Regions from separate parts of the Cupriavidus sp. KK10 genome, predicted to be linked through region 1. Evidence: riboswitches for the same ligand, from Rfam matches in the RefSeq annotation. Region 1 holds a riboswitch; the other holds the start of a gene.

Region 1 (7,432 bases):
GGCTGCAAGCCGCGCAGGGCATGACGCTGACGACATCGTTCTACTGGGATCGCGACGACGCCACGCGCGCCTGGTCGCAGCGCTTCTTCGAGAAGACCGGACGCATGCCAACGCTTGTGCATGCCGGCGTGTACTCGTCGACCACTCACTATCTGAAAGCGATCCAGGCCGCGCGCACCGACGACAGCGATGCCGTGCTGGCGCGCATGCGAGAGACCCCGGTCAATGACTTCTTCGCGAAGAACGGCACGATCCGCGCCGATGGCCTGATGGTGCACGACATGTACCTGGTCGAAGTGAAGCGGCCGCAGGAGTCGAAGCGGCCGTGGGACTACTACAAGATCAAGACCGTGATCCCCGCGAGCGAGGCGTTCCGCCCGCTCAGCGCCAGCGCCTGCCCGCTGGTCAGGAAGTAAGCCCATATCCCTCACCGAGGTCGGCATTCCAGCCGGCGCTCCACCCCATTGCAGAGAGCAACCGATCATGAAGACCCTTACCTTTGAACTCGACAGCCGCCAGGGCAAGTCGCAACGCACCGTCACCATCCACCAGCTCATCGTGGCGGGCTGGACCGGCCGCGACGTCGAAGCCATGGAAGCCCACATCCGGGAACTGGAAGAACTGGGCGTCAAGCGCCCGCCCTATACCCCGGTGTTCTACCGTGTGGCTGCGCAACGCCTGGGGCCGGCCCCGGAGATCCAGGTCAGCGGCGAGGCCAGCAGCGGCGAAGCCGAGTTCCTGCTGGTCCGGGACGGCGATGACATCCTGGTGGGCATTGCCTCGGACCATACCGACCGCGAAGCCGAGACCTACGGCATCACCGTGTCCAAGCAGATGTGCGAGAAGCCCTGTGCATCGGCCTTGTGGCGCCTTTCCGAGGTGGAAGGCCACTGGGACCAACTGGTGCTGCGCTCCTACGCCACCATCGACGGCGAGCGCGTGCTGTACCAGGAAGGCCCGGTGACCGCCATGCGCTCCCCGGCGGACCTGCTGCAGCGCTTCTGCGGCCATGGCGGCGAGTTCGGGGAAGGCTCTGCGATGCTGTGCGGAACACTGCCCGCGATCGGCGGCATCCGCCCGGCCGAGCGCTTCGAGATCGAGCTGGAAGACCCGGCGCTGGGGCGCACGCTGCGCCACGCCTACGCGGTCGCTGCGCTGCCCGTGGCGGGCTGAGCATGCCGCGCCATCCCCACTGCCACGGCAGCGCCACGGAGTCACGGCCATGCACCACGACCTGATACTAGAGACCCGCAACCTCGGCAAGGCCTTCCGCGGCTTTACCGCGGTGAGCGACGTCAACCTGCGGGTACGCCGCGGGTCGATCCATGCCTTGATCGGGCCCAACGGCGCCGGCAAGACGACTTGCTTCAACCTGCTCACCAAGTTCCTGGAGCCGACCACCGGCACCATCCTTTTCAACGGCATCGACATCACCCGTGAAAAGCCCGCGCAGATCGCGCGGCGCGGCGTGATCCGTTCGTTCCAGATCTCGGCGGTATTTCCGCACCTGACGGTGATGGAGAACGTGCGCATCGGGCTGCAGCGGCAGCTCGGCACGGCGTACCAGTTCTGGCGCAGCGAGCGCTCGCTGGACGTGCTCAATGACCGCGCCATGGAGCTGCTCGAACAGGTCGGCCTGACCGAGTTCGCGCAGACGCTGACGGTGAACCTTCCATACGGCCGCAAGCGCGCGCTGGAGATTGCCACCACGCTGGCAATGGAGCCCGAGCTGATGCTGCTCGACGAACCCACGCAGGGCATGGGCCACGAAGACGTGGACCGCGTCACGCAGCTGATCAAGAAGGTTTCGGCGGGCCGCACCATCCTGATGGTGGAGCACAACATGAGCGTGGTCTCGTCGATCGCCGACAAGATCACCGTGCTGCAGCGTGGCGCGATCCTGGCCGAAGGGCCGTATGCGGAAGTCTCGAAGGATCCGCGCGTGACGGAGGCCTACATGGGCACCGTCGACGCGGACCTGCAGGGCGCGCACTGAGACGGGAGACCAATGAGATGACGACATCCAACACACCCGCGCTCGAGATCAGGGACCTGCACGCCTGGTACGGCGAATCGCACATCCTGCATGGCGTTGACCTCACCGTGAACCGCGGCGAAGTGGTCACGCTGCTGGGCCGCAACGGCGCTGGCCGCACCACCACGCTGCGCGCGATCATGGGACTGACCGGCACGCGCAAGGGCTCGATCAAGGTCAATGGCCACGAGACCATCAGCCTGCCCACGCACAAGATCGCGCACTACGGCATTGGCTATTGCCCCGAAGAACGGGCGATCTTCTCCAGCCTCTCATGCGAAGAGAACCTGATGCTGCCGCCGGTGCTGAAGGGCGCCGACACCAGCAAGGGCATGAGCGAGACCGATATCTACGAGATGTTCCCGAACCTGAAGGAGCGCCGCCAGAGCCAGGGCACGCGTCTTTCCGGCGGCGAGCAGCAGATGCTGGCGGTCGGGCGCATCCTGCGCACCGGCGCCAACCTGCTGCTGCTCGATGAAATCTCGGAAGGATTGGCACCGGTGATCGTGCAGGCGCTTGCGCGCATGATCCTGATGCTCAAGCAGAAGGGGTACACGGTGGTGATGGTGGAGCAGAATTTCCGCTTTGCCGCGCCGCTGGCGGACCGCTTCTACGTGATGGAGCACGGCAGCATCGTCGAGCGCTTCGCGGCCAATGAGCTGCAGGCCAAGATGCCGGTGCTGCACGAACTGCTGGGCGTATAAGGAGCGACTCATGAATCTGTTTGAAATCCCGCTCCCGGCGCTGCTGTCGCAGCTGTTGCTCGGGCTCGTCAACGGCGCCTTCTACGCCATGCTGAGCCTGGGCCTGGCGGTGATCTTCGGGCTGCTGAGCGTCATCAACTTCGCGCACGGTGCGCTCTTCATGCTGGGCGCGGTGCTGGCGTGGGCCGGCATGACCTATGCGGGGCTCAGCTACTGGGCGATGCTGCTGCTGTCGCCGCTGGTGGTGGCCGCGCTGGGCGTGGTGATCGAGAAGACCATGCTGCGCTGGATCTACAAGCTCGACCATATCTACGGCCTGCTGCTGACGCTGGGCATTACGCTGGTGGTCGAAGGCATCTTCCGCTCGGTTTATGGCGTGTCCGGGCTGCCCTATGGACCGCCCGAGGCGCTGCAGGGCGCCTCCGACCTCGGCTTCATGCGCTTGCCCAATTACCGCGTGTGGGTGGTTGGGGCATCGCTGGCGGTCTGCCTGTCGACGTGGTACGTGATCGAGAAGACCAGGCTGGGCGCCTACCTGCGCGCTGGCACCGAGAACGCCAAGGTGGTCGAGGCGTTCGGCGTCAACGTGCCGCGGATGGTGACGCTGACCTATGGCTTCGGCGTGGCGCTGGCCGCGTTTGCCGGGGTGCTGGCCGCGCCGGTCATGCAGGTATCGCCGCTGATGGGCCAGAACCTAATCATCGTCGTGTTCGCGGTGGTGGTGATCGGCGGCATGGGCTCGATCATGGGTGCGATCCTGACCGGCTTGGGGCTGGGCGTGATCGAAGGGCTGGCCAAGGTGTTGTACCCGGAAGCATCTTCCACCGTTGTCTTCGTCATCATGGTGGTGGTGCTGTTGTTGCGCCCGGCAGGGCTGTTCGGAAAGGAGAAGTGATGAGCGGACAATCTATCGCCGCAATCGGCGTACGGCAGCAGCAGGTGGCGGGGCGCCTGCCAAAGCAGGTGATATACGGCGTGGTGCTGGCGTGCCTGCTGGCCGCGCCACTGGCCGGTGCGTATCCGGTGTTCGTGCTCAAGGTGCTGTGCTTCGCGCTGTTTGCGTGCGCCTTCAACCTGCTGATCGGCTATACCGGGCTGCTGTCGTTCGGCCATGCGGCCTTCTTCGGCGGCGCTGGCTATGCCGCCGGCCATGCCTTGAAGGTCTGGGGCGTGACCCCGGAAATCGGCCTGATCCTGGGCACCGCTGCGGGCGCGCTGATCGGCTACGTGGTGGGCTCGCTGGCCATCCGCCGGCAGGGCATCTACTTCTCGATGATCACGCTGGCGCTGGCGCAGATGCTGTTCTTTATCTGCCTGCAAGCGCCGTTCACCGGCGGCGAGGACGGCCTGCAGGGCATCCCGCGCGGCAAGCTGTTCGGGGTGCTGCCGCTGTCGGACGACCTGACGCTGTACTACGTGGCGCTGGCGATCATCGTGGCCGCCTTTGCGCTGATCGTGCGCACGGTGCATTCGCCGTTCGGGCAGATCCTGAAGGCGATCAAGGAGAACGAGCCGCGCGCGGTGTCGCTTGGCTATGACGTCGACCACTTCAAGCTGACCGCCTTCGTGCTGTCGGCGGCGCTGTCGGGGCTGGCCGGCTCGGTCAAGGCACTGGTGCTGGGCTTCGAGACGCTCAGCGACGTGCACTGGTCGATGTCCGGCATGGTGATCTTGATGACGCTGCTGGGGGGCCTCGGCACGCTCACCGGGCCGATTATCGGCGCGTTTGTTGTGATCGCGCTGGAGAACAAGCTTGGCGAACTGGGCGGCTACCTTGCGGCGGTGACGGGCATCGACTGGTTCAACGGGTTCGGTGAATCGGTGTCGATGGTGACGGGCATCATCTTCATCGTGTGCGTGCTGACTTTCCGCAAGGGGATTGTGGGGAGTTTGGGGCGCGGACCCGAATGAGGCGAAACCCGTCCATGCCCCTAGTTCTCTCCCCTCTCCCCTAAATGGGAGAGGGGGGAAAACATCTGCAAGTTCAGGCTCAGGCCTTGGCCAATGCCAGCGACGCACCCGGCGCGACTGCCAGCTTCGCGCCGAGATGCTGGTAGACAATCCCCGCCACCATATCCGCAGTCACCGCCGACAAGGTCCACCCCAGGTGCCCGTGCCCGGTGTTGTAGAAGATGCATGCCGTCCGCCCGCGCCCCACACGCGGCAGCATATCCGGCATCATCGGCCGCAGCCCGGCCCAAGGCACCACGCTGCGCGTGCTGACGCCGGGGAAGCACTGCTGCACCCATTCCACCAGCGGGCGGATGCGGTCGGCGCGGATATCGCGGTTGTAGCCATTGAACTCGGCAGTGCCGGCCACGCGGAAGCGGTCGTCGCCCAGGCGGCTGGTGACCAGCTTGGTTTCGTCGTCGAGCAGGCTCACCACCGGTGCCGCGGCGCGGCTGGCTTCATCGGTCAGGTTGACCGTGATCGAATAGCCCTTGACCGGATAGATGTTGACGCGGTCGCCCAGCCCCGCAGCCAGTGCGCGGCTGGCGGTGCCGGCGCAGATCACGGCGCCGTCGAAGGTGGAGCTGGCCGTGTCGGCGCCGTCCTGAACGGTCACGGTGGCGCGCCTGCCGTCGGTCTTCACCGCCCGCACGTCCTGGCCGTACAGGCAGCGCACGCCTAGCCGATCGATGGCCGCGGCCAGGCCGCTGGTGAACTTGTGGATGTCGCCGGTGGAATCGCTCTCGGTGAAATAGCCGCCATAGTAGGACCCGGCCAGCGTCGGCTCGATCGCGCGCATCTCCTCGGGCGTCACGGCGCGGCGCTCCAGCCCGCCCTGCGCCAGCAGCGCTGAGACCCGGCCGGCATGGTCGAAGCCGGCCTTGTCGCGGTAGATATGGAGGATGCCTTCCTTCTTCAGGTCGAAATCGATGCCTTCCTGCGCCGCCCAGTCGAACAGGTGCTCACGCGCGGCGATGGCCAGGCGCGCGGTCTCGATGGTGTTACGGCGGTAGTGGGGGATCGCGGCGATGAACTCGGCGAACCAGGACAGCTTGTGCCAGCTGGGCCGGGGATTGAGTAGCAGCGGGGCGTCGTTGCGCAGCATCCATTTCATGCCCTTGACGATGGTCGACCAGTGGGTCCAGACCTCGGCGTTGGAGGCCGACAACTGGCCGCCGTTGGCGAACGAGGTCTCCATGGCGGCATAGCGGTGCCGCTCGAACAGCGTGACGGAGAATCCGCGCCGGGCCAGCGCGTAGGCCGTGGTGACACCCGTGATGCCACCGCCGATGACAGCGATTGATTTCATGATCTGCAGGTTCCAGGAACGTCGATGGTGGGAGCCCGGACGCAATATGCGTGGCGGACGCCCCCTCTGTTCTGGACCTGAGAGATTCACGACACCCGGCCGCCAGGGCGGGGTACGCTTGCTCCTTCGGTATGCCGGCGGACGATAGCGTCCGGCATTCTTCAGAGTGCACTGACTGGTGATGCCGGTCCTTTTGCCTGAGAGTTTCCGGGGCGGTTGCTCCTTCGGCGCTGTGCGCGGCGGGCGCCGCGATAGTCTCTCCCTGCATCACATTGGCTTGACGCCAATCGGGGCAATGTAGTGACAAGGTCCGACGTTGGATATGCGGGTTAACACTTAGGCGGCCTGCCGCCCGCGTCGCTATGTCGCATCGGCCTGCGTCCCCATGCCCCATAAAATGTCAGCGCTCGCTCTCGGGGAGAAGCGCCGTATGCTGCGCTCAGGTGGAGTGAGCCAAAAAAAAAGACGACAACAAGGCTTTCCAGTGAAGAAAAATCGCATTGCACTGGCCGTTTCGGCGGTACTGATGGGCCCCGCCGTCGCCGCCGCCCAGGTGGTGGACGCGCTCGAGCCGCTGCAGGAGGTGGTGGTCTCGGCCAAGTCGGAGCGCGGCGAGACGCCGGCCATACCGCCCAACACGCCCTCGCCGGCCTACGGCATCAGCAGCCGCCGCATGGCCGACTTCAATGTGGTGAACACGGAAGACGCCCTCAAATACGCGCCCAACCTCGCCGTACGCAAGCGCTTCATCGGCGATATGAACTCGATCATCTCGGTGCGCAGCACCAGTTCGCGCCAGTCGGCGCGGGGGCTGGTCTATGCGGACGGCCTGCTGCTGTCCAACCTGCTGGGATCGGACTTCAGCTTCCCGCCGCGCTGGTCGCTGGTCAACAGCGCTGAGATCGAGCGCATGGGTGTGCTGTACGGCCCGTATTCGGCGCTGTATCCCGGCAACTCGCTGGGTGCGACGGTGCTGATCACCACGCGCACGCCGGAGAAGTTCGAGGGCGATGCCAGCGTGCAGCTGTTCACGCAGCGCTTCAGCCTGTACGGCACGCACGACAACTTCAACGGGGTCCACGCCAACGCCTATGTGGGCGACCGCGTCGGCCCGTTCTCGTGGCTGGTCAGCGTGGACCGGCAGGACAGCAAGAGCCAGCCGCTGAGCTTCTATACCGCGGCGCGCTCCACGGCCCGTGCCACTTCCGCCGACAAGCCGGTCACCGGCGCCCACTTCGACCAGGACCAGACCGGCCGCGACCGCGTGGTGATGGGCGTGAACAGCGAGGGCGTCACGCATACCGTGCAGGACCAGCTCAAGCTCAAGCTTGGCTACGACATCACCAATACCCTGCAGGCGCAGTTCACTGCCGCCTACTGGCAACAGGACCGCTCCAGCGCCACGGGCAGCTACCTGCGCGATGCCAGTGGCAA
Region 2 (7,432 bases), 2.2 Mb from region 1:
CGATGCGCAGGCTCATGCGCGTAAGCGGCGTGCGCAGGTCGTGCGACACCGCCGCCAGGAAACGCGATTGCTGTGCCAGCTGCGTGCGGATGCGCTGCTGCATATGGTTCAGCGCCTGCGCCGCGGCACGCGCTTCGGCCGGGCCGGCGCGCTCGTCCAGCGGCGCGGCGTGCACGTCCTGCGCCAGCCGGCCGGCACCGCTGGCCAACTCCTGCACCGGGCGCGCCAGCAGGCGCGCGCCGGCCCACGAAGCGGCCACAATCGCCGCCACCTGGAACAGCAGGCCCAGGTGCGGCGGCCAGGGCCAGCGCGGCGGCGGCCGGGGCGGCATGCGTTCGCCGGACACCCCGGCGGGCGCGCCTTCCGGCCGCGGCCCGGGCGGCCACGCCTCGGGCCGGGGCGGCGGCCCGCCGGGGCGGTCACGCAGCACGCGCTCGCTGCCCGGCCGCGGGAACAGGCTTTCGATCACGGTCATGCCAAGCAGGTGCATGGCCAGCATGATGGCAGCCATCACCACGAACAGTCGCACGAACATCGAATCATGGCGCGCCAGCCGGCCCATTCGCGTTCATCCTTCCTGCGTGGCGGTAAAGACATAGCCCACGCCGCGCACGGTGCGGATCAGCGTGGGGTCGCGCGGATCGTCGCGCAGCTTCTGGCGCAGCCGTGACACCAGCAGGTCGATGCTGCGGTCGAACACATCGAGGCCGCGGCCGCGCGCCTGGTTGATCAGCAGTTCGCGGTCGAGCACGCGGTTGGGCTGTTCGACAAAGGCCAGCAGCAGGCGGAATTCGGCATTGGACAGCGGCACCACCACCTCGTCGCGGTCGACCAGCTGGCGCAGCGTGGTGTTCAGGCGCCAGTCGCCGAAGCGCACCTCATGCCCGGAAGGCGCCGCGCCCTGGCGCGCGTCGGCGCCGTGGCCACGGATACGGCGCAGCACGGTGTGGATGCGCGCCACCAGTTCGCGCATCTCGAAGGGCTTGGTCACGTAGTCGTCTGCGCCAACTTCCAGCCCGACCACGCGGTCGGCCAACTCAGCGCGCGCGGTCAGCATGATGACCGCGACTTCGGTGCGCGCGCGCAGTTCGCGACACAGCGCCAGGCCGTTTTCGCCGGGCAGCGACAGGTCAAGGATCACCAGGTCGTAGCGCGTGGCGGCCATCGCCTGCCGCATCTCGGCACCGCCCTCGACGCCATCGGCCTGCATACCAAAGGTGGACAGGTAGTCGGCCAGCATGGCACGGATCTGGGGATCGTCGTCGACGATCAGCAGGCGGACGGGAAGCGTGGGGGTGAATTCCATAAGCGAAGGGATCGGCATATACCGGCAGCAAGTGCCGGTGCCGGGGGCATGCGGTGCCCAACTTTACCAGCCCGCGATGCCCCCACTATGCCGGCTTTGTATCAGCCCTGATACGCAGTCTTGCCGGCCAGCCATGCTTTGTACGGGATTGCAGTACGGGCCTGACCAAGTGCTCAAGCATTGGCATGCGGCCTTCCCTAGCATGGACCGGCATTGACCCGAGCCAACCGCGGGCATCGCGCGGCACGTTGCCACGACGGTGTCTGCCATCACAGGAGAACGCCATGCCATTTCCGCCGACCCGCCTGCGCACCGCCGCTTCCCTGCTGGCGCTGTGCACCGCGTGCCTGCTGGCCACGCCGGCCAGCGCGCTGCAATCCGGCCCGCCGCCGACAGGGGCGATGCCGCCACCGCCCTCCGCGCCGGCATCCGCCGAGTCGCTGGGACTCAGTGCCGCGCAGGCCAAGCTCTGGCAGGCCGCACGCAGCGCCACTCGCGAAGCCGAGGCCCATGCACTGGAACTGCACGCGCGCCTGCTGCGCGAGACGGCCGACGAAACCCCCGACGCACCGCTGCGGCCGCGCGCGCAGGCCATGGACCGACTGCACGATGCGCTGGAGCAGGACCGCCGCGCGGTGCGCGAACGCTGGCTGGCGCTGGACGACAGCCTCGACCCGGCCCAGCGCCGGCGCCTGCGCGCCGCGCCCGAAGCCGCGCGCTGGATGGGCTTGCCGCCCGCGGGCGCGATGATGATGCCGCCGGGCGGACCGCAGCGGTAGGTTCGCGGCCGCGGCAAAAAAACGCCCCCGCACGCTCGCGCGCCGGGGGCCGAATAACAGGGAAGTTCCGAACGAGACGTCCGGCGCAGCAGGCAGACCGGGCGGGCCTGCCGCGGCGCCACCCGCGCACACGGCGCGAGCAGCACAGCCGCCATACTAGGGACGCCTGCGCCCGGCGTCTTGTCAGCCTGGTAGGCCTTTGTATCGGGACTGTAGCGCCCGTTCAGCCCGGGGCCGTCTTGCCGCCGGTTCCCAGCAGTGCCTTGAGCGCGCCGAGCCGGTCCTTGGGGCTCATCGCCGGGGTTTCATCGACTGGCGCAGGCGCTTCCTCCAGCTTCATCTCGCCGATAAAGCGCGAAGGCTGGCACGAGTAGGTCTCGCGCGCGCGCTTGCGCTTCTTGCACCAGCTGACATGCAGGCTGCGCTGCGCGCGGGTGATGCCGACATACATCAGCCGCCGCTCTTCCTCGATCTTTTCGTCGCTCATGTCCTCGTCTTCGCGGCAGTGCGGCAGGATGCCCTCTTCCACGCCGACCAGGAACACGTGCGGATATTCCAGCCCTTTGGACGCATGCAGCGTGGACAGCCGCACCGCGTCGGGGTCTTCCTCGCGGCCTTCCAGCATGCTCATCAGCGCCACGGTTTGGGTCAGTTCGAGCAGGTTCTTGCCTTCGCTGCCGAAGCCGTCGGCATTGTCGAAGCCGGTGGCTTCCTCGCCCTCGGCGCCTTCTGGCTTGGTGCCCTTGCGCTTGAGCCAGTCCAGGAATTCCAGCGTGTTAGTCCAGCGCGACTGCGCCTGCCGTTCGTCGAAGCTGTCGTACAGGTAGGCCTCGTAGTGGATGCCTTCCATCAGGTCGTCCAGCACCACGGTGGCCGGATCCTTGGCCGCGCGGTCGGCCAGCCGCACCATCGATTCGCAGAATATGCGCAACGGCTCCAGCTGGCGCGGCTGCAGCTTGCCTTCGATGCCGCCCATCATCGCGGCCTCGAACAGCGACACCTTGGCCTGGCCAGCAAAGGTGCCCAGCGCTTCCAGCGTGGTGTTGCCCACGCCGCGGCGCGGCGTGGTGATGGCGCGGATAAAGGCGGGATCGTCGTCGGGGTTGGCAATCAGGCGCAGGTAGGCGCAGATGTCCTTGATCTCGGCCTTGTCGAAGAAGCTCTGGCCGCCCGACAGTACATAGGGAATGCGCTCGCGCCGCAGGATCTGCTCGAACAGCCGCGCCTGGTGGTTGCCGCGATAGAGGATGGCGTAGTCGCGGAACTGCGCGCGGCGCTCGAACTTGTGCGCGGACAGGCGGAACACCACCGACTCGGCCTCGTGCTCCTCGTCGTTCATCGGGTGGATGGCGATGGGGTCGCCCATGCCGTGCTCGCTCCACAGCTTCTTGTCGAACAGCTTGGGGTTGTTGGCGATGACCGCGTTGGCCGCTTCCAGGATGCGCACGGTGGAGCGGTAGTTCTGCTCCAGCTTGATCACCTTCAGGTCCGGGAAATCGGTCTGCAGCCCGCGCAGGTTGTCCAGCGTGGCGCCGCGCCAGCCATAGATGGCCTGGTCGTCGTCGCCCACCGCGGTAAAGGCCGGCGCGCGCAGGTGCGAGCCACCCGCCAGCAGTTTCAGCAACTGGTACTGGCAGGCGTTGGTGTCCTGGTATTCGTCGACCAGAAAGTAGCGCAGGCGGTTCTGCCACTTGAGTTGCACGGCTTCATTGCGCGCGAACAGCTCGGCAGGCAGGCGGATCAGGTCGTCGAAATCCACCGCCTGGTAGGCGTGCAGCGTGGCCACGTAGTTGCGGTAGACCAGCGCGGCCTGGTGCTCGTCGGCATTGGCGGCCTGCGCGATCGCTGCCTCCGGATCGACCATGCCGTTCTTCCACAGCGAGATCGTGCCCTGTACGCCGCGGATCAGCTTCTTGTCGGTGGTGCCCAGCTGCTCCTGGATCAGGCCGAAGCAATCATCCGAATCCATGATCGAAAACTGCGGCTTCAGGCCCACGTGCTCGGCCTCCATGCGCAGGATTTGCACCCCGAGCGAGTGGAAGGTACAGACCGTCAGCTGCTTGAGCGGGATGCGCTTGCCCTCGCGCGTGGTCTTGCCCTCCATCAGCTTGCCGATACGCTCCTGCATCTCCTTGGCGGCCTTGTTGGTAAAGGTGACGGCGGCGATATGGCGCGGCTCGAAACCCTTGTCCTCGATCAAATGCGCGATCTTCTGCGTGATCACCCGGGTCTTGCCGGAGCCCGCCCCGGCCAGCACCAGGCAAGGGCCGTCCAGGTAGCGGACGGCTTCAGATTGGGCGGGGTTCAGGCCATGGGTCATGCGAGGGATGCGGTTGGAGGCGGGGAAATCAGCAGGAACAGCGGAAGGCCAGGCGGGACACGCCGGCACCCCAAAAACGGGCTCGGCGGCAAAGCTGACGATGTTAACACGCTGGCCGCGGCAGGTCAGTCAGCGCAAACCGCGTTGACAGGGCCGGTTGTGTCACTGGCGTAACACTTCGTAAAGGCCGGAGCCAATCGCGCAACGCAACGCTCTAACTGATATGTCCCCCCGGCCTGCGCGGCAGGGGTGACATGCTTGAATCATCACACCGGAGCCAATAATGAAAACCCTGCAGACTTTGACCAAGGTGACCCTGATCGGCGCGACCGTCGCGGCCTTTGCCGGTTGCGCGGACATGACCCCGAAGCAGCGTAATACCGCCATTGGCGCGGGCGCGGGTGCCGTGGGCGGCGCCATCCTCACCGAAGGCAGTGCGCTGGGTACGCTGGGTGGCGCGGCCGTGGGCGGCGTGATCGGTAACGTTGTCACCGACGACAAGAAGAAGTAAGCCAGACCCGCAGCGACAGGTACGGCAGGCTCCCTGGCCGGTTTGACAAAGGCCGGGGCCTCCCGTACATTGCGCGCATCCGACCGGGAGAGCGCGCATCGCCTGCGCCGCCGAAGGGGTATCACCCGAAAACTCTCAGGCACCACGGACCGATCGGATCGGCATGCAATATGCACACGATGCATGCCGCACTCTGGAGAGCGGCACCCGCCATTCGTGGCGAGCGTGCCCACCGAAGGGGCGCACGAGGATGGGGTCCTGCAGGATCCGCCTTGTAATCTCTCAGGTATCGAGGACAGAGGGGTCATCCGCCGCAGCGGATTGCTACGCCACATTCAGGCGCGGCGAGCGTTGCGGCGGATGGCCCTTTTTTGTTTTCGCCAACCGAGATTGCCCCCGAGGATTCCATGACGCTCCAGGCCACGCCCCTCAACGCCATCCACCGCGCCCTCGGCGCCCGCATGGTTGATTTCGGCGGCTGGGACATGCCGGTCAACTACGGCTCCCAGATCGAAGAACACAATGCCGTGCGCACCGACGCCGGCATGTTCGACGTGTCGCACATGTGCGTGGTCGACCTCACCGGCGCCAATACCCGCAGCTTCCTGCGCGGCCTGCTGGCCAACAATGTCGACAAGCTGCAGACCCCGGGCAAGGCGCTCTACTCCTGCATGCTGGATGAGAAAGGCGGCGTGATCGACGACCTGATCGTCTACTTTTTTGCCGAGGACCGCTTCCGCCTGGTCGTCAACGCCAGCACCGCGCTGGGCGACATCGAATGGATCCGCGCGCGCAATGCCGCCACCGGCAGCGATGTGACCATCACGCCGCGCCGTGAAGATGTTGCGCCTGCAGGCGTGCAGCCTCTGGCCATCGTCGCCGTGCAGGGGCCCAACGCCCGCACCACGGTGTGGAGCACCTTCCCCTCGACCCAGCCGTCGGACACGCTCAAGCCCTTCAACGCCGCCGTGGTCCAGGACCCGGCCATCGGCGAGATCATGGTGGCCCGCACCGGCTACACCGGCGAAGACGGCTTCGAGCTGGTGGTGCCGGCCGAAAACGTTGCCGCCGTCTGGGAAAAGCTGAACGCCGCCGGCGTGCGTCCGGCGGGCCTGGGCGCGCGCGACACCCTGCGCCTGGAAGCCGGCATGAACCTGTACGGCCAGGACATGGATATCAACACCTCGCCGCTGGATGCGGGCCTGGCCTGGACGGTGGACCTGCAGAGCGAGCGCGATTTCACCGGCAAGGCGGCACTGGGCGCGGCCGGTTCGCGCCAGCAATTCCTCGGGCTGATCCTGCGTGACAAAGGCGGCGTCCTGCGCGCCCACCAGAAAGTGATCACCCCGGCCGGTGACGGTGAAATCACCAGCGGCACCTTCAGCCCGTCGCTGTCGCAGTCCATCGCCTTTGCCCGCCTGCCGAAGGATGTCGCCGTGGGCGATACCGTGCAGGTGGAGATCCGCGACCGCAAACTCAACGCGACTGTGGTTAAACTGCCGTTTGTGCGTAATGGCAAGGCACTCGTGAGCTGAGGCTCATACCAACGGTCGCCCTCGCCTGCCGGCGCTTGCCGGGCAGGCATCACCCAACAAGAAACAGATCTGTATCCGGAGAACCTCCATGAATTTCCCCGCTGACCTCAAGTACACCGAGTCGCATGAGTGGGTACGCGTCGAAGCCGACGGCACGCTCACCATCGGCATCACCGACCACGCGCAGGACGCGCTGGGCGACATCGTCTTCCTGGAACTGCCCGAAGTGGGCAAGTCGGTCGGTGCCGGCGACGCGCTGGCAGTGGTCGAATCGGTAAAGGCCGCTTCTGACATCTACGCCCCGGTGGCCGGCGAAGTGATCGCCGTCAACGAGGCCGCCACGGCCGCGCCGGAAAGCGTCAATGCCGACGCCTTCGACGCGTGGCTGTTCAAGCTCAAGCCGGCCAACGGCGACGACGTCAACGGCCTGATGTCGGCCGACGCCTACAAGGCCAGCGTCGGCGCCTGACGCCGGCGGCGCCGGTCCAACGATGGACCGGCCACTGCAGACTGACGCGCGCCGTCCCGGCTGACCACCGGCCGGCGCGCACCCCACGAGGTTCTTGCCAATGAACGCCCCGCTTCCCATGAACGCCGCCCAAGTAACCCGGCCCACGCTGGCCGAACTGGAGGCGCGCGACGCCTTCGCCGCCCGCCATATCGGCCCCGATACTCCCGAACAGCAGCACATGCTGAAGGTGCTCGGCTATGACAACCGCGCCGCGCTGATCGACGCCGTCATCCCCGCCGCTATCCGCCGCCGCGACGGCATGCCGATGGGCGAGTTCACCGAGCCGCTGAGCGAGGAAGCCGCGCTGGCAAAGCTGCGCGGCCTGGCAGGCAGGAACAAGGTGCTGAAGAGCTTTATCGGCCAGGGCTACTACAACACCGTCACGCCCGGCGTCATCCTGCGCAATATCTTCGAGAACCCGGCCTGGTACACCGCCTACACGCCTTACCAGCCGGAAATCTCGCAGGGCC

Evidence for each region. A riboswitch is a leader RNA that binds a small molecule or an ion and turns the genes downstream of it on or off. The one in region 1 is predicted to bind glycine.
Region 2: another riboswitch for glycine. It lies ahead of gcvT (glycine cleavage system aminomethyltransferase GcvT); the one in region 1 lies ahead of KB879_RS20010 (D-amino acid dehydrogenase).

What each region holds. Positions count from the first base shown of each region.
Region 1 is NZ_CP073677.1:4,284,459-4,291,890, forward strand. It holds gene KB879_RS19980 (ABC transporter substrate-binding protein) at 1-416, shown strand, start outside; gene KB879_RS19985 (DUF2848 domain-containing protein) at 484-1,173, shown strand; gene KB879_RS19990 (ABC transporter ATP-binding protein) at 1,223-1,996, shown strand; gene KB879_RS19995 (ABC transporter ATP-binding protein) at 2,014-2,739, shown strand; gene KB879_RS20000 (branched-chain amino acid ABC transporter permease) at 2,750-3,634, shown strand; gene KB879_RS20005 (branched-chain amino acid ABC transporter permease) at 3,634-4,650, shown strand; gene KB879_RS20010 (D-amino acid dehydrogenase) at 4,730-6,043, opposite strand; glycine riboswitch at 6,055-6,173, opposite strand; glycine riboswitch at 6,174-6,272, opposite strand; gene KB879_RS20015 (TonB-dependent receptor) at 6,429-7,432, shown strand, end outside.
Region 2 is NZ_CP073677.1:6,509,184-6,516,615, forward strand. It holds gene KB879_RS30430 (cell wall metabolism sensor histidine kinase WalK) at 1-562, opposite strand, end outside; gene KB879_RS30435 (response regulator) at 569-1,306, opposite strand; gene KB879_RS30440 (hypothetical protein) at 1,591-2,085, shown strand; gene KB879_RS30445 (UvrD-helicase domain-containing protein) at 2,309-4,405, opposite strand; gene KB879_RS30450 (glycine zipper 2TM domain-containing protein) at 4,689-4,916, shown strand; glycine riboswitch at 4,991-5,078, shown strand; glycine riboswitch at 5,100-5,225, shown strand; gene gcvT (glycine cleavage system aminomethyltransferase GcvT) at 5,324-6,451, shown strand; gene gcvH (glycine cleavage system protein GcvH) at 6,540-6,920, shown strand; gene gcvP (aminomethyl-transferring glycine dehydrogenase) at 7,021-7,432, shown strand, end outside.